Regions from separate parts of the Paenibacillus sp. JNU01 genome, predicted to be linked through region 3. Evidence: riboswitches for the same ligand, from Rfam matches in the RefSeq annotation. Region 3 holds a riboswitch; each other region holds the start of a gene.
What was found. Region 3 has a riboswitch for cobalamin ahead of cobJ (precorrin-3B C(17)-methyltransferase). Riboswitches for the same ligand answer to the same signal wherever they lie in the genome.
Positions count from the first base shown of each region.

Region 1: another riboswitch for cobalamin. It lies ahead of nikB (nickel ABC transporter permease); the one in region 3 lies ahead of cobJ (precorrin-3B C(17)-methyltransferase).
Region 2: another riboswitch for cobalamin. It lies ahead of NLBNIHML_RS24755 (ABC transporter substrate-binding protein); the one in region 3 lies ahead of cobJ (precorrin-3B C(17)-methyltransferase).

Region 1 is NZ_CP169723.1:4,297,972-4,303,858, forward strand. Features, by position in the region: gene NLBNIHML_RS18665 (alpha-glucosidase/alpha-galactosidase) at 1-405, opposite strand, end outside; gene NLBNIHML_RS18670 (AraC family ligand binding domain-containing protein) at 610-1,437, shown strand; cobalamin riboswitch at 1,515-1,707, shown strand; gene nikB (nickel ABC transporter permease) at 1,818-2,813, shown strand; gene nikC (nickel transporter permease) at 2,814-3,647, shown strand; gene NLBNIHML_RS18685 (ABC transporter substrate-binding protein) at 3,662-5,254, shown strand; gene NLBNIHML_RS18690 (ABC transporter ATP-binding protein) at 5,254-5,887, shown strand, end outside.
Region 2 is NZ_CP169723.1:5,689,085-5,694,971, forward strand. Features, by position in the region: gene cbiB (adenosylcobinamide-phosphate synthase CbiB) at 1-348, shown strand, start outside; gene NLBNIHML_RS24750 (histidine phosphatase family protein) at 339-1,025, shown strand; cobalamin riboswitch at 1,172-1,321, shown strand; gene NLBNIHML_RS24755 (ABC transporter substrate-binding protein) at 1,765-2,763, shown strand; gene NLBNIHML_RS24760 (FecCD family ABC transporter permease) at 2,760-3,806, shown strand; gene NLBNIHML_RS24765 (ABC transporter ATP-binding protein) at 3,803-4,615, shown strand; gene cobT (nicotinate-nucleotide--dimethylbenzimidazole phosphoribosyltransferase) at 4,661-5,779, shown strand; gene cobU (bifunctional adenosylcobinamide kinase/adenosylcobinamide-phosphate guanylyltransferase) at 5,776-5,887, shown strand, end outside.
Region 3 is NZ_CP169723.1:3,484,949-3,490,835, reverse strand. Features, by position in the region: gene NLBNIHML_RS15135 (GerAB/ArcD/ProY family transporter) at 1-1,033, shown strand, start outside; gene NLBNIHML_RS15130 (uroporphyrinogen-III synthase) at 1,164-2,000, shown strand; cobalamin riboswitch at 2,203-2,392, shown strand; gene cobJ (precorrin-3B C(17)-methyltransferase) at 2,796-4,727, shown strand; gene NLBNIHML_RS15120 (sirohydrochlorin chelatase) at 5,022-5,887, shown strand, end outside.

The DNA.
Region 1 (5,887 bases), 810 kb from region 3:
CTGCATATCCCGGGCAAAATCCAGCATAACCGGAATCGTCCGCAAGTTACGGAAAATCCCTCCTATTCCGAGTGTATCTGCAATCGTTTGACGCAGTCCGTATTTCTTCGGAATCTCGAAGTCCGTAATGGTACATGGATCATATCCACCGACCTGGATGGCGTTGATGACATATTTGGCTCCGCGCAGTGCTTCCTTACGGTCATGATATACGTTCACGACGCAACGACTTCCAAGTGAACGGGCCAGACTGGTCAGCAAACGCTCGGAATCGCTCAAACGTTCAGCATCGATATCAAACAATGCCAATTCAAAGTCCTGCAGTGCTTCGGTCATCATGACATCACCCAATACATTTTTGACAAAGACGGTGCTTCCCGCACCGAGAAACGTAATTTTGTTCATCTTAAATTCAGCCTCCCTGAAAAATGTTGTACCCCAACTATAGGCCGATTCGGCACATATAACTATGGCTCAACCCCTCTCAAACATGGCATAATCCCATTTTTGTTTCCGTTTTCAACTAATATTTATGTTCTTTAGCTGTTATAATTTAATTAGGCATATAGATGGTGAGCCTCGGAAGGAAACAAGAAGGGAGGGCATAAAATGAGAAAAATAGAGATGAATGTGGTAGCCACGGACTGGACACAGATGGAACTGGTCTTGTTGTTCTTCGGGTGGGAGGCGTGTGAACCCGCCCATTATTGGGGACCGGGTGTACGTGATTCCTATATTGTGCATTACATCCATGAAGGACGGGGCATCGTGTACATGGGGGACCAGGAATACAAGCTTAGCGAGGGACAGGGTTTTATCATTTTCCCGGATACGCTTATTCATTATGAGGCAGATCCCAAGGAGCCCTGGACGTATTCGTGGTTCGGCTTCAAAGGTGTACAAGCCAAAGCATTCATGCAACGTGCCCAACTGAGCCCGGAGCGCCCGATATATGATGTCCATGATACGATTACGATGGAACAGTTGTATACGGAGATGGTCCAAGCTTCCACGCGACCGGAAGGTGATGTGTTGAACCAGAGTCTCTTGTACCGCTTGATGGCAGAATTAATCTCTTCTTCACCTGTGAAGGAAGAGGTCGGGCAGCTCCTTTCAAACAAAGAAACATACATCCGGCAGGCGGTGCAATTTATGGAGAACAGGTACAGTCAGCGAACTTCCATACTGGATATTGCCCAAGCCGTGGGGCTGGATCGCACGTATCTATCGGGATTATTCAAAGAGCGATATGGCATGTCGCTACAGTCATTTTTTCTGGAGTACCGTATGAATCGTGCTGCCCAACTTCTTCAGAATCCAGGGCTGTCGGTCAGTGAAGTGGCCCATTCTGTCGGTTATACGGACCCATTATTGTTTTCCAAGATGTTTAAGCGTGTGACGGGCGTATCTCCGAAGGGGTCGAGAATTCGCGATTAGACGCACCTAGTGTTTCAAATTTGAAAGAAAAGTTTTGATCATTAAACGTTGTCCCGCTATACTGATACAGAAGTGTAATTGAATATGTGGAACTTGGTGCTTTGCCCGTCAGGGTGGAAGCTTAATAGGGAAGTCCGGTGTAATACCGGCGCGGTCCCGCCACTGTAACAGAGGAGTCAGGTAGCGATAATCCACTGGTTTAGACCGGGAAGGAGCTGCAAGTGACGATGATTCTGGAGCCAGGAGACCTGCCAGGTTTAACAAACACAGTAGTACCCTACGGGAGATAGGAAGGTGTTTAGAGAGCATGATTTTTTCTGAAAATCTGTTTGTTTAAGGCGTCCTCATCCAGTAACACGGAGAGGGACGCTTTTTTTGTTATGAACGAAGAACATCATGGCACATACATAGAGTTTTGGGGAAGGACGTTAGAGCAATTGAGCAGATATATCGTTAAACGATTATTACAACTGGTAGTTGTGTTGTTCGGCATCACGTTCCTGACGTTCCTGCTAACCTACCTGTCTCCTGGAGATCCAGCCAGACTTATGCTTATGTCTACAGGGGTAACGCCATCCGATGAGCTGGTCAGGCAGGTGAGGTCTGAGCTTGGATTGAATGAGCCTTTTTTCTACCGATACGGGACATGGTTGGGACAGGTGGTAACTGGAGACTTCGGTACATCATATAAATACAATCGTCCAGTACTGGACGTGCTGATGGCACGGCTCCCGGCAACGCTTTGGCTAACAGGAAGCGCTATGCTTCTGGTTATTCTGGTTTCCTTTCCACTGGGGATGCTGTCGGCTGTCTACCGTAACCAATGGCTTGATCACGTCATTCGTCTGTTCTCTTTTGCCGGATTATCGATGCCCAGCTTCTGGTTAGGTATGTTACTCATGTTGGTCTTCGGTGTACAACTGAAGCTGCTGCCAGTAATGGGCAACTCCGGATGGTACAGCCTGATTCTGCCTGCATGTACTCTCGCGATTCCACTTGTTGCCCAGTACAGCAGACAGATTCGTGCGATCCTGCTTGAGGAGACAAGCCAGAACTATGTGATCGGAGCCAGATCCAGAGGTGTGAAGGAATCGATCATTATTTTGCGTCATATTCTTCCCAATGCCCTGCTGCCGATCGTTACCCTTATGGGTATGACAACAGGTGCTTTGTTAGGTGGTGCAGCGATTGTGGAAAGTTTATTTGTGTGGCCGGGTGTTGGACAGATGGCTGTAGATGCGATTTTCACAAGGGATTATCCGCTGATTCAGGGATATGTCATCTGGATGGCGATCATATATGTCACCCTGAATCTGCTGGTTGATGTATGGACTCATCTTCGTGATCCCCGAATCCGACTGGAAGTGGATATATAGATGAGAGCCTTCAGACTGGTATTACTGCAGAATCGCTGGTTCACCTTCCTGCTGTCTCTGACCGCCTTCTGGATTATTCTTGCCATGGTTGCACCGCTGCTTGCACCACACGACCCACTTGCAACGAACTTTGCCAAAGTATTGCACCCATCCAGCATTGAATATCCCCTTGGAACCGATCAGCTGGGTCGATGTGTATTATCTCGTCTTCTGTACGGTGCTCGTACCTCGCTGCTGCTCACCTTTATGATGATTGGCATCGTGTTTGTGCTAGGTGTAGCGATTGGAGTCATCGCCGGTTTCGCTCGGGGGGTAACGGATATGGTGCTCATGCGCCTGTCTGATACCTTAATGGCATTTCCGGGCCTGATTTTTGCGATCGCTGTGGTGGGGATGCTTGGGCCGGGATTGTTCAATACAGTGCTGGCACTGTCGGTTGTCTGGTGGGCGAAGTATGCAAGGATGGCCAGAAGCCTGGTGATTTCCCTTCAGCAAAAGGAATATGTGGCTGCCGCTGCTTTCAGCGGAGCACGTAAGATACAGATCATTGGCAGGACGATCCTGCCTAATATGATGTCTCCAATCATCGTCATGGCGATGATGGATGTGGGTGGTATGATGCTGTCGATCTCGGGGTTGTCCTTTCTTGGGCTTGGCGCGCAGCCACCGAACCCCGAGTGGGGGGCCATGTTAAATGAAGGCAGAAGATATCTGCAGACTGCACCATGGCTTTTAATATATCCGGGTCTGGCGATATTCAGCACCGTCATTATTTTTAATTTACTGGGAGACAGTCTGCGAGATGTGCTTGATCCCAAGAAAAATACAGCTTAACTGGAGGAACCGGAATGAAGGGGAATTTTCAAAAATCAATGTTGCTCACCATCGTATCCATGTTCGTTGTGTTCTTGCTTGCAGCTTGCGGCACTGCCAATAATCCATCGACCTCGTCTGGTGCAACGGAGAAGTCAGCGGCTACGGACAAGGGTACGACAAGTGCACTGACTCATCTGAATGTGGCCCTGTTCTGGCTTGGCAGCAGTCTGGACCCGGCAGAAGAATGGAATGGCTGGACGCTGACGCGTGCAGCGATTGGGGAGACACTGATCCAGTTTGACGAGAATATGAAGCTGGTCCCTAAAATTGCAGATACTTGGGAACGAGTGGATGACACGACTTGGCACTTTCATATTCGGGAAGGTGTAACTTTTCATAACGGAAATAAGGTAACTGCCGACGCAGTGAAAACATCGATTGAACGCTCCATTGAGTTAAACGAGAGAGGACAAGCGACTGTACCCGTAGCCTCAATGACTGCTGAAGGACAAGATCTGACGATTAAAACGAAAGAGCCTTATGCGTCCCTGCTTGGTAATATTGCCGAGCCACTGTTTGTCATTGTGGATACGAGTGCAGATACATCCAAATTCAAGAGCGAGCCTATCGCCACGGGGCCATTTATGGTGACAGGTTATACGCCGGATCAGGAGATCCAGGTGAAAAAGTATGACGGGTACTGGGGCGGTGCGGCAGATGTAGACACATTGACGTTGAAATATATTAAGGATGATAGCACACGTGCCCTTGCCCTGCAGTCTGGAGAGATTGATGTAGCCAGTAACGTGGGACGTAGCAATTTGACGCTATTCCAGGACAAGAGTCAATACACCATTGATGAAATTCCTAGCCTGCGTACCCAGTTTGTATGGTTTAACACAACCAAACCGCTACTGAGTGATCAGGAGGTTCGCCGAGCGATTTCTTATGGTGTAGACCGGGAGATGTATGCCAATACGCTGGTGGGAGGTCAGGCGGCCAAAGGTCCATTTACCTCGGCGCTGCCTTTTGGATATGACAAGATCAAAGGATATGGTTACGAACCGGAGAAAGCCAAACAGTTGCTGGATGGGGCTGGCTACAGGGATGCAGATGGCGATGGCATTCGTGAAAAAGATGGCAAGAAGCTGTCGCTACAGCTGATTCTGAACTCCGCTTACGAGTCTGATTCGATTGTGGCTGCTGCAATGCAGTCCCAGCTTAAAGAGATTGGCGTTCAGGTGGAGATGACCTCCTATGAGGATCTAACCGATCATCAGAAGAGCGGAAATTACGACCTCGCTTTGACCAGTATTAATACAGGCATCACGGGTGACCCGCAGTATATTCTGGATTTCTACTTCATGACGGGTGCGGAATGGAATGTGGGCGGATATAGCAATCTGAAGCTGGATGAGGTAATTACTCGCCTTCATTCCGAGTTTGACGTGGAGAAAAGGTATGCCCTTGCAGCAGAGGCACAGCAGATAATTCTGGATGATGCAGCCTATATGTTTTTGACCTATACCCCGATTAATATTGTAAGTAAAAGTACCGTGCACGGCGCGACGATGTATCCCATCGACTTCTATCTACTGGATCGTAATATTAAGGTTGGGCAATAATGGAGCCCTTGCTTAGTGTCAATCATCTGTCCGTAACCTACAAGGGGGATTCTCTGGCTCTACGGGACCTGTCCTTCTTCATGAATAAGGGAGAGATTATCGGGATTGTAGGTGAAAGTGGTAGCGGAAAGTCGACCCTTATTCGGGCTTTGCTTGGCTTGTTACCTGAAGGTGGTCAATACACCGGGGGAGTGATCTCTTTTCAAGAAAAAGTGCTATTGCGTGATTCACAGTCTGATTGGGGCGGAGTACGCGGAAAACGGATCGCTATGGTGTTTCAGGACAGTGGATCGTATCTTAATCCCATTCGCAGTATCGGCAGTCAGTATATTGAAGCGATTCGAACTCATTTTACCTTGTCCAAAAAAGCAGCTTATACTCTGGCTGAGAGTATGCTCGCGGACATGGGACTGGATGATCCCGAACGGATTATGCGTTCCTACCCTTCGCAGCTTAGTGGAGGCATGAAACAGCGCACAGCGATTGCCATGGCGGTTACGATGGAACCAGAGCTTCTGCTTGCGGACGAGCCGACGAGTTCGCTGGATGTGACGACACAGAATGAAGTGATGAACCGATTGAGCGAACTTCGTTCCCGTCAAGGGACAGGCATGATTATCGTAACACATAACA
Region 2 (5,887 bases), 2.2 Mb from region 3:
CGGCTCACCGCAATGCTGTTAATCGTGGGTGCCTGGGTCATGAAATTTGATGCCAAAGGAGCAGCACGGATGGTCGCTCGGGATGCAAGACTGCATCCAAGTCCGAATAGCGGGTTTCCCGAATCAGCAGTGGCTGGAGCACTGGGCATCCGACTTGGCGGACATAACGTGTATCACGGAGTTGCTTCGTTTCGTGCCTATATGGGCGAGGCCACACGGCCGATGGAAGCCGAGGATATTGTGCGAACATCACGCCTAATGTTCTGGTCCGCAGGGGCTTTTGTTGCACTTTGTGTGTTAATATCGCTGGGTGGCTGGCTGGCAGGAGGGATGCTGTTATGGCCCTAAATGAGGGGGATGCAGGCAAGGACATACATACGGATCAACCGGCTTCAATGAAAAGAAACATTCTGTGGGTCCGTCACGGGACAACGCTATGGAATGTGGAAAAAAGATACCTGGGGCATACCGACATCGGTCTGCTGCCAGATGCCAAAGAAGAACTGGCTCCGCTTCATGAACAATTGAGCCGTGTTTCGTGGCACGAGGTATATTGCAGTGATCTGCTGCGCTGCCGACAGACGCTGGAACAGATTCTTCCTGATGCCAGCGGAGAGGTGAAGTTCGATTCGCGTCTGCGTGAAATTGATTTTGGACAGTGGGAAGGGCTAACGTATGAGCAGCTCAAGGATAACCCTGAGTACCGAAACTGGATTGATGCGCCGCAGAAGGTCACTCCGCCTGATGGGGAATCGTGGCAGGAGTTTACGGGACGGTTGGATTCCTTTCTCCAAGAGATGTTGTTGGAGGGTCGTCCTTCGATGCACGTTGATGAGGGGCGCGAGTCAACCATAGTTGTGGTTACGCATGGTGGTGTCATCCGGTATGCCTTGTCCCGTCTGATTGCCGGGCTTGGATTCTGGGATACACATGTTGTCCCGGGACAGGCGATTCAGGTTCAGCTTGATCAACAGGGGAATGAGTGGTTTGGCAGCAGAGTGACTTTTCCGCCGATCGGGTTGTAAGGATGTACAATATACCCTATAATCACAACAGAAGTGTGACTTCAGCATGGATACAGATACGGTGCAGGCTGTGAAGCCTAATGCGTATATAACATGTAGAAATTACATGACAATGATATACCATATCAGCGACCAAGGGTCCCGCGTGTGAAGGCTATGTTCATGGCAGATTAGTACGAGTCGTGAAACACACAAGGGTGAAATGGGGAAGCCGGTGCAAATCCGGCACGGTCCCGCCACTGTAAAACAGGATGATTCCTGTAAGTCAGGTTACCTGCCCTGGACGTACAAACCGGTGTTCCTTCGAGGAAAGGACAGCGTTTCGGGCAATTCTATGCGCATGGACAACCTTTGGTTGAACATGTACAGATCGCCATATGCGAGACGTCATCCCTGATCCTGGACGTATGGATTGGGGATTTTTTATTGTTCATGTAAAAGAACCGAACTTTTACACGTTAACGAAGAGTGCAGAACCGATCTGAAGAAACGAAGTGTTCGCTTAAAGCTTTCTACAAGAAAGCTACATTGGAAGCATACGCTTATCCCCGGATTTTCCCTTTCGAAAAGGGAATCAAACAAATCTGGGGATAACAGCGATCGGAAGATGGTACTGCAATCGGAGTGGATTTGTGTAAAATTGATGGGTTTAACTTGTACAGGAACACCAAGGCATGGGAGCAGGAGTTTGAGCACGATGCAAGAAAATAGCACAAATAGAGAAGGGGAGAATAACAGAATGAATTTCAAGAATTGGAAAAGCGTAGCGTCCCTGCTAAGTGCAGCGGCACTCGTACTGGCTTTGGCCGGATGTGGCAATGCAACAACGAACGAGGGCACAGGTACTTCACAGCAACCGGCACAGGAGCAGTCCGAAGGCCAGGCGCAGACGGACCTCAAAACACAATATCCACTGACCGTTACGGATGCAACGGGTGAGTCTTTCACTTTTGAAAAGGCGCCAGCCAAAATTGTATCCGTGTCTCCGGCTGAGACGGAATCCCTGTTTGCCCTTGGATTGGACGATCAAATCGTTGGTGTATCCGACTATGACGATTATCCGGAAGCAGCAACAACCAAAGCGAAAATGGGTGGCATCACCAAGCCCAACGAAGAGTCCATCATTGCATCTGAAGCCGACATCGTCTTCACAGGAATCTCGATGAGCGAGGATGCCGTGAAGAAGCTGCGCGAGTTGGGTATTACCATTTTCAAAACGGATCCTAAATCCATTGACGATGTGATGAACAATATCGAAACCTTCGGTAAAATCACCGATCATCAGGAAAAAGCACAAGAAATCATCACTCAGATGAAACAGGACGTGACGGATGTAACCGAAGCGGTGAAGGCAGTTAAACCGGAAGAGAAGAAAAAAGTATACGTTGAATTCTCCCCAGGTTGGTCGGTAGGTAAAGGTGAGTTCATGGACGAACTGATCACTGTAGCCGGAGGAACCAATATCGCTTCAAACGAAAAAGGCTGGTACCAAATCAATGAAGAAAACGTGATTGCCTCCAACCCGGATGTGATCCTGTATGCCAACGATGTAATTGACGAAAACTCCAAAACACTGGATCAGATCATCAAGGCGCGCAGCGGCTGGGATCAAATTACGGCTGTGAAAAATGACGCGGTTATTGGCCTGGATGCCAACCTGTTGAGCCGTCCGGGTCCACGGGTAACTCAAGGGTTGAAAGAAGTAGCCAAAGCGATCTACCCTGACTTGTTCCAATGAGTAAAAAGCTGATCCTGTTCGGAACGACGGGCATGGTGCTGCTGGTGCTCACCGTGCTCATCTGCACGGGCATTGGTTCAGTAGCTTTGCCAATTCGGGATATTGCAGGCATCCTGATTCACAAAATTCCCTGGGTGGGCGACTGGATAACACCGGATTGGAATAAGCCAGCTGAACAGATTATCTGGAAAGTCCGTTTTCCGCGTGTACTGCTTGCTGTGCTCGTGGGGGCTTCACTGGCCATTGCGGGTGCGGGCTTCCAGGGTGTGCTGCGTAATCCGCTGGCCGATCCGTTTACACTCGGTGTATCATCCGGTGCATCGGTAGGGGCTGCTTTCCTGATTTTCTTCGGATTGCAGTACGCACTGATCGGGATTTGGACGTTACCTTTGATTGCGTTTTTGACGGGTGTAATCACGTTATGGTTTGTGATGGCACTGGCTCGTGAAGGGCGTAAAATACCAACACACAGCCTCATTCTGGCTGGTGTGGTTATGCAAAGTTTCCTGGGCGCAGTTGTTTCCTTCCTGTCGACCATGTCGAAACAGACGATTAATGAAATTATATACTGGACGATGGGAAGTCTGGCATTACGCGGGTGGTCGTATACGGCCATCCTTTTCCCGTATTTTTTGCTGGGGCTGGTCTTTCTCTGGAGCCGGGCACGTTCGTTGAATGTGCTTGCGCTGGGAGAACGTCAAGCGGCACATATCGGGATTGGCGTGGACAGGCTTAAGCTGTCCGTGCTGGCAGTCGGTACACTGCTGACCGCAGGGGCTGTCTCGGTATCCGGTGTCATCGGATTTGTCGGATTGGTGATCCCGCATATGTTGCGGCTGCTGGTGGGGCCGGATTATCGACTGCTGGTACCTTTGTCTGCCATTGGTGGAGCGATCTTCATGGTGTGGGCCGATACCATCGCAAGGTCGTTGCTGGCGCCCACTGAAATTCCACTCGGGGTGGTCACCGCCTTTGTTGGTGCGCCGTTCTTTGCTTACCTGCTGCACCGGAACAAAAAGTTGCAGAAGGGGATGATGCCATGAATTCCAGTACCAGTTCGAACTCAACTTCACTTATTTCCATTAAGGGAGCTGGGAAGTCATATGGTGATCATCAGGCATTGCGCAGTGTAGACTGGCATGTTGGTGAAGGTGACTGGTGGGGAGTTGTCGGTCCAAACGGTAGCGGCAAGTCCACCCTGATCCAGCTTATTGCCGGAACGGAACAGTTAAGCGAAGGTCAGATCCGTATCGATGGTCGAGATATCAGCTCATACAGCCGTAAGGACCTGTCACGCATGATCGCTGTATTGCAGCAGGACGGCTTGCCAGCCATCTCTTATCCTGTACGGGACGTGGTGGAGATGGGGCGATATCCGTACCAGAACTGGCTGGGGCGGGAAGTGGGTGATGGGGCACTTGTGGTAGACAGGGTGCTCGAAGACTTGGGATTGACGGAGCTCGCGGACAGACCGCTGGATGCACTCAGCGGCGGACAACGGCAGCGGGTCGCACTAGCGAAAGTCATGGCTCAGGAGCCGCGGTTGCTGCTGCTGGACGAGCCGACTACGTTCCTGGATATTAAGTATCAATTGCAATTCATGGAATTGTTATCGGCCTGGCGACAGAGAAACAACATTACGATTGTGGCTGTGCTGCATGATCTGAATCTCGCCGCGTTATTTTGCGATCATATTCTGGCGCTGCGTGAGGGCGTGGCGGTGGGAAAGGGCACACCTCATACGTTAATCAACGATGAGAATATTCAGGACATATTTCGCGTCAAACCCGCAATTGTCTCCCATCCCGACCATGCCATACCTCAACTGCTGCTACGGCGGGACATCGATTAGTTGAAGCGGGGCAACCCATATTTTGATGAAGGAAGTGCTGGTTGTATGAATAATGAACAGATGTTGGAGCAATTAACGAAAAGGATTACCGCTCCTGACCAGAAAGTGGCGGCAGAAACCTCTGCGCATGTGGATTCGTTGACGAAGCCGCCAGGGAGTCTGGGCAAATTGGAAGAGCTGGTGATCCGCCTGGCTGGCATGACGGGTATTGCTCGTCCGCGTTTTGATCACAGGGCGGTCATTGTCATGGCAGCAGATCACGGCGTAGTGGAAGAAGGCATCAGTGCTTTTCCTGCTGAAGTAACCCCGCAGATGGTCATGAATTTCCTCGCTGGGGGCGCAGCCGTGAATGTGCTTGCACGTCACGCAGGTGCTGATGTGATCTGTGTGGATATCGGGGTGAATGCCGATCTTGAACATCCGAATCTGCTTTCCCGTAAAATTCGCAAAGGCACGGCCAACATGGCCCGAGGCGCAGCGATGACACGGGATGAGGCAGTTCGGGCGATCCTGGCAGGAGCCGAAGTTGTATCGGCAGAGGTAGCGAAGGGAACACAGCTGTTTGTCACCGGAGAGATGGGAATCGGCAACACCACTGCAAGTGCTGCGGTAATGAGCGCACTAACCGGAGTTGCCCCGGCTGCTGCCGTGGGGAGAGGTACCGGCATTGATGATGCTGGCTTGCAGCGCAAAGCTGCAGTAGTTAGCCGGGCGCTTAGCGTAAACGCTCCGAACCGGGAAGATGCACTGGATGTTCTGTGCAAAGTGGGTGGACTGGAGATTGCCGGACTCACGGGGGTTATCCTCGCAGCAGCTGCTCATCGTTGCCCGGTTGTTGTAGACGGGTTCATCTCTACCGCCGCGGCGCTGGTTGCGAGACAACTTGCACCCCTGAGCACCGCTTATATGATCGCTTCTCATACTTCACATGAAAATGGACATGGAGCGCTGCTGCGTGAACTGGACCTGAAATCGATGCTGGATCTGGACATGCGTCTGGGTGAAGGCACAGGTGGTGTGCTCAGTCTTCATCTGATTGACGCAGCATGTCTTATTCTGAACGAGATGGCGACCTTTGCAAGCGCGGGTGTCTCAGACGGGACAAGCCCTGCTTCGGACTCTGCGTCGGATGACTCATCCGTGCAAAGAGAGGGTTCCCGATGAGTGTACTGGTGACGGGCGGGGCACGCAGTGGCAAAAGCTCCTTTGCCGAACGTCTCTGCATGCAGCGTTCCTCGGAGGCCTGGTATGTGGCGACAGCCCAGGCGTACG
Region 3 (5,887 bases):
CCGAGTCCAGCGGAGGTTTCCGAATCAGGATCTATTTGAGGCCCTTGCTGACCGATTCCCCTTTATGGGAAGGCTCGCAGGTGTAATGTACGTTTTGTTTTTTTTCTTCATATTCGCAAGAGATATCCGATTGATTGGTGATTATGTAAGTATAACTTTATTAGAGACGACACCGATTTCCATCGTTGTATTGTCACTTATGATTATGGCGGTATTTATCGTCCGAGGTGGGCTTGGTTCGTTGATTGGAATGTCGGAACTCTATGTTACCCTGTTCCTGTTGAACTCTCTCATTGTGCCTTTCATGCTTATCCAGCAGATCAATATGGAGAATCTGATGCCTTATTTTCATGTGGATGTTGCAGGAGTAGGTAAGGGGAGTTGGTACATATTTTCTTTTTACGGAGAGATGATCGCACTGCCTTTTGTCGTTAAGGGCAGTGACTTTCGCTTCAAGTCTGTGTTATGGGGCATTATCATCTCGGGATTGCTGATGATACTGATTCTTGTGGAAACCATTACATCGATAGGTGTGCCTATTGCGTCCAGGCTGGTATACCCTTCTTATGAGCTGGCAAGACAGTTGCAAATAAGTGATTTCCTGGATCGGTTTGATCTGGCGCTGGCAGCGGCGACCCTGCCTACCATGATTACCAAAATTGCATTTGATCTGTACTTTGTCTGTTGGGGACTGAAGCGAATGATTCCGAACGTATCGGGAAAGGTCATGACTGGCCCTGTGGCGCTGTTAGGATTCGTATGTGCCTTTTGGTTCTTCAAGAACGCAATTCAGCTGTATCGGTTTACTCGGGAATGGACATGGATTGCCATTGTTTTTGAAGTACTGTTCCCGATTGTGCTGTTTCTTTTCCTTCGTCCTCGCAAAAAGGATAAAAAAGAATCTGCCCACCAGAAATCGGGAGAGCAGTCCAAGAAAGAGAAGCATGAACAGGGACAAGAATCCACTGATTCGGAGAAGAACGGGGAGAAAAGAAGGCAGGATCGTCATGGGGGAGAACTCCAACCTTCCTGATACATTCCATCAAAAATCCTTATAGATGAACGGGCAAAAATAGGGTAAGCACAGTTTCGCTTCACAGAAGTACCCTGTATACTGTAGTCAGACTGATGAACATTCGGCTGGACTAACGGGGGGAACATGAATGGCTCAACATTTGGCAGGTGTGCGTGTAGCATTGACAGGACCACGAAAATCGAAAGAGATGTCCATACTGGTTGAAAAAATGGGGGGAATCCCGCTTGTGCGACCGGCACAGGGGACGGTATTCCTGGATGATCGGAGTATCAGAGATGGGCTGGTATCCTGGATCTCAGACCCGCCAGACTGGGCGGTGTTAACGACGGGTATGGGATTGGATGCATTGTTTGAAATGGCTGAGGATATGGAAATCGCGGGACAATTTTTGGATGTATTATCGGATTCCTCCATTGCAGCGAGGGGATACAAGACGGTGAATGCGCTCAAGAAGCGCAGATTAACGCCCCTGGTACGGGATGATGACGGTAGCACGGACGGGCTCATTCGAGAATTCGCCCCCCATGATCTCGCAGGGAAAAAGGTCATATTACAGCTTCATGGGGAGACAGCTCCCAAACTCGTTGCATGGTTGGAAGAACAAGGTGCAATCGTCAGACAAGTGCTCCCTTACCGCCATGTACCGCCGGAAGATGCAGAGCTTGAACAGCTGTTGAATGAAATTCTAAAGTTCGAGATAGATGCTGTTGCGTTCACAAGTGGACCCCAGGTCAGATTTCTAACGCAATATGCGGCCTCCAAGGACAAGCTTGAGCCGTTGCTTGCCGCTTTCAGACAAGGCGTAATTCCTGCATCCGTAGGTAAAGTTACAGCAAACTCCATGCGTGAAGAAGGCATTGAGGCGCTGGTCATTCCGGAGGAAGAGAAGATGGGTGCACTCATCGTTGAACTTGGACGTTACTTTTCCGCAGGGCGTGCAGACAAGGTTGGCGGTCAGCAATAAAGGTTGAGTCGTTAACAGAAACGAACTCAATGCAAGGGTTGTTGTTGGATGGTTATAACGAATGGGATATGCATAGGTTATTCCGGGTTCTGATCCGATTTTTGGATCAGGACTTTTTTCTGTTTTGTCTGAAAATAGAAGAATGGATAAGTATCATAAGCATGGACATTATTTCCTGCACGGTGTTATTATGAAAACAATATTGAATGAAAACAAGCAAGGTGCTCTTGCGTGCAGCAAGAGGTAACAGGGAATCGGGTGAAAGTCCCGAGCGGTCCCGCCACTGTAATGGTGAAGCCCTTTTTGATCCAAGTCACTCGGAAAGCCGGGGAAGACAGAAAAGGAAGCTGATGATCCAAAGCCAGGAGACCTACCTTGCATGTGTCACCAAACCCTTCGCGGAAAGGAGTGGTGTACGAAGAATCAGGAATTGGGCGAACAATCGGTTCGCCCGGCTGGCCCCTCCAGGCCACATAGTCACAGGACTACCCTTCGGGAGTCTGGGGCTGTGTTCTTGAGTGTACGTACATGCGTATCCCATCCGTTACAAGGATGGGATTTTTTTGTTTTTTTAGATAAATGCACATCCTTGCGATACCTACCCTGTGTCGGGAAATTGCAGGTAGAGGAATAGATTAGTTGGATCATAACGGTTGATGTAAGAGCCTTGTTCGATAGTCTGAGTAAACAGAGCTGACGAGTTGAACATGCAGTACAGCGGGGGAGAAGGTCGGCATAGCCGCCCTTCTTCACTGTTTAGATCAGTACGACAAGTGTGATGAAGGAGGAGAAATCATGCAAGATCAAGGCAAGCTGCTGATTATCGGGTTCGGCCCGGGAGCAATGGAACATATCACCAAGCGGGCACTCGAAGCACTTCAGGAGAGTGAGGTAATTATCGGATACAACACGTATGTGGATCTTATTCGCCCTCTGTTGAACGGGCAAGCGATTGTACGTACAGGCATGACGGAGGAAGTAAGCCGTGCACAAGAAGCGGTTCGACAGGCGGAGATGGGCAAAATTGTTGCCGTAATTTCCAGCGGTGACGCAGGTGTGTATGGTATGGCTGGACTGGTGTACGAGGTGCTGATGGAGCAAGGTTGGAAGCCGGATACGGGTGTTGCCGTCGAGGTTATTCCGGGCGTATCGGCCATTCAGTCCTGTGCATCACTGCTGGGTGCCCCTGTCATGCATGATGCATGTACAATCAGCCTTAGTGATCACCTTACGCCGTGGGAGACCATTATTCGCCGGGTTGAAGCCGCAGCTTCTGCTGATTTTGTCATTGCCCTGTACAATCCGCGCAGTGGACGGCGCACACGCCAGATCGTGGAGACACAGGAAATGATCCTGCGTTATCGTGACCCACAGACCCCCGTAGGTCTGGTGAAAAGTGCATACCGTGAGCGTCAGGACGTTGTCATGACCACACTGGAGGATATGCTGAATCATGATATCGGCATGCTGACGACCGTGATTATCGGCAACTCCTCGACCATGATGTACGAAGGACTCATGGTCACCCCCCGCGGGTATCAGCGGAAATATACGCTGAATACCGCGGAACAGTCGCTCAGACCTCATGAGCGACTACGCACGGAAGCCGAGCCATGGTCGCTCGGCGCAAGGGAAGCCCGCGCTGCCGCCTCCGGCGAGGCAGCGGGCGAGAGCGCGGCCAGCGCTGCATCGGCCGCGCAGCCACAGGCGAAGCCAGCCCTGCGCGGCGCGAGCGCCGGAGCGGGCACGGCTCCGCAAGGGCAGCCGCCCGCTGGCGCGGTGGCAGCTGCCACTACGCCTGCGGCAAGCTCGGCGAGCGGCGCTGGCACCGCCGTGCTTGCCGGCGAGCGACCTGCGCCCGTTGCGGCAGAGGCCGCTCCGGGCCGAGTCGCAGAAGCGCCACGCGCCAGCGCAGCTGCGCTGGCCGCGGAGGCGCTGACACGGCTCGCGGCAGGCGGCGCGCTCGCGGGCGAATCGGCGAGCCGCTGGCTGAATACAGCAGCGCCGAGCCGAGAAGCAAGTGCATCGCAGGCCGCGACCGCAACGGCGGTACGCACCGCGCCCGAGCCTGGGCGTAAGGCGCCGCTGTTCGAAGTCGGCGTGTCGCCCGGCGTGGGCAACAAAAAATTCACCGCAGCCCAGATGGCGCTGCTGGCGCAGTGTGCAAGTGAAGATGGCGAACTGGAGTACACGCCGGAGCACCAGATTATTCTGAGAGTGCCGACATTTGAACCGGACTCGCTGGTTGAAGAGCTGCGTGCAGCGAATTTTATCGTTGTACCGATTGGTGATGTCATCAAGGTGAAGGCCTGTGACTTCTGCAATATGGAGAAGGACGATGCTGTCCCGATGGCTAACCATTTGCAGGCCGTGATTGGCGGACTGGGTGCACCCAAAGAAACGAGTGTGGCGCTGAATGGCTGCGGTATGGCATGTTACGGGGCAGTATTGGAGGATATCGGCATCGTGTATCGCAAAGGTGCATATGACCTGTTCCTCGGCGGCAAGAAATTCGGCCGCAATGCTCACCCTGCCCAGCCCGTAGCGGAGGGAATTCCGGGTGATCAGATCGGTGGCATTGTGGAACGTATTGTGGCGGATTACAAGGAAAAGGGCCATCCGAATGAGCGATTCCACAAGTTCTTCAAACGAGTTGGTGTAATTCAGGGCTTCCGCCATGTCGATGCACCGGTCACTGTGGAAGTAAACCCGATATGTGGTGACTAATTCCATACTTAATTCCTTACTAAATTTTTTATAAATAAGTCTTAAGTAATCATTAATTAAGCCCCTGCCTGCACGACTTCTTTCATGGAGACATGAGGGTGCAGCTTGTCAGGACCTATCTAATATTTTGCAATATTCGCTGGATTTCAGCTGACATAGATGGATTGATTTTTACAAGTAATGCAGTGAATGGATGGAATGACTGGTTTGGCGCAGTTTTAGCCGGATGAACTGGAGTGCTGAATGAATATGAAAAGTCTGATCTGCGGGTCAGACGGGGGAGGAATAACAAAGATGGATGCAATATTGTTGGTGGGACACGGGAGCCGTGATCCCGAGGGGAACCGGGAACTGAAGGAGTTTGCACATGAGGTAGCAGCGAAGGCACCTGAGAATACGTTGGTGGAGACCTGTTTTCTGGAATTAACGAGACCAAGTATTGCTGATGGTGTTACCGCTTGTGTGGACCGAGGTGCAACACGTGTTGTGTTGGTGCCGATCATTCTGTTTGCTGCCGGGCATGCCAAGATTGATATTCCTAACGCCATTGACCGCGCCAAGGCACGTTATCCGCAGGTGCAGTTCGTATACGGTCGTCCAATCGGTGTTCACGAGAAAGTTGTCCAAATCATGCAGACCCGTCTGCAAGAAGCACAACCTGTACTTGTCGCATCCCAAGGCGGTACAGCGGTAGCGGCTCCACCTGCTCCGGTGACGGATGAAGAGACTGCCGTACTGGTGCTTGGACGGGGAAGCAGTGACCCGGATGCCAACAGTGACTTTTTCAAAATGACCCGGATGTTATGGGAGAAACTGCCCTACAAGTGGACGGAAAGCAGCTTCATCGGCGTGACTCAACCCTCTTTCCCGGATGGATTAGAACGCTGTCTCTTGCTGGGCGCGAAGAAAATCATCATCATGCCTTATTTCCTGTTCACAGGTGTACTGATCAAGCGTATTGATGAAATGACCGCAGAATTTGCAGCGGCCCATCCAGACATTCAGGTTGAGGTTGGCGGATATTTTGGCTTCCACCCGAAGCTGGTTGAACTGGTACTGGAGCGGGCCCATGAGGGGTTATACGGACGTGTAACAGCTAACTGTGATAACTGTCAATTCAGACTTGAAGCAGCCAAACACCACCACCATCATCATGATCA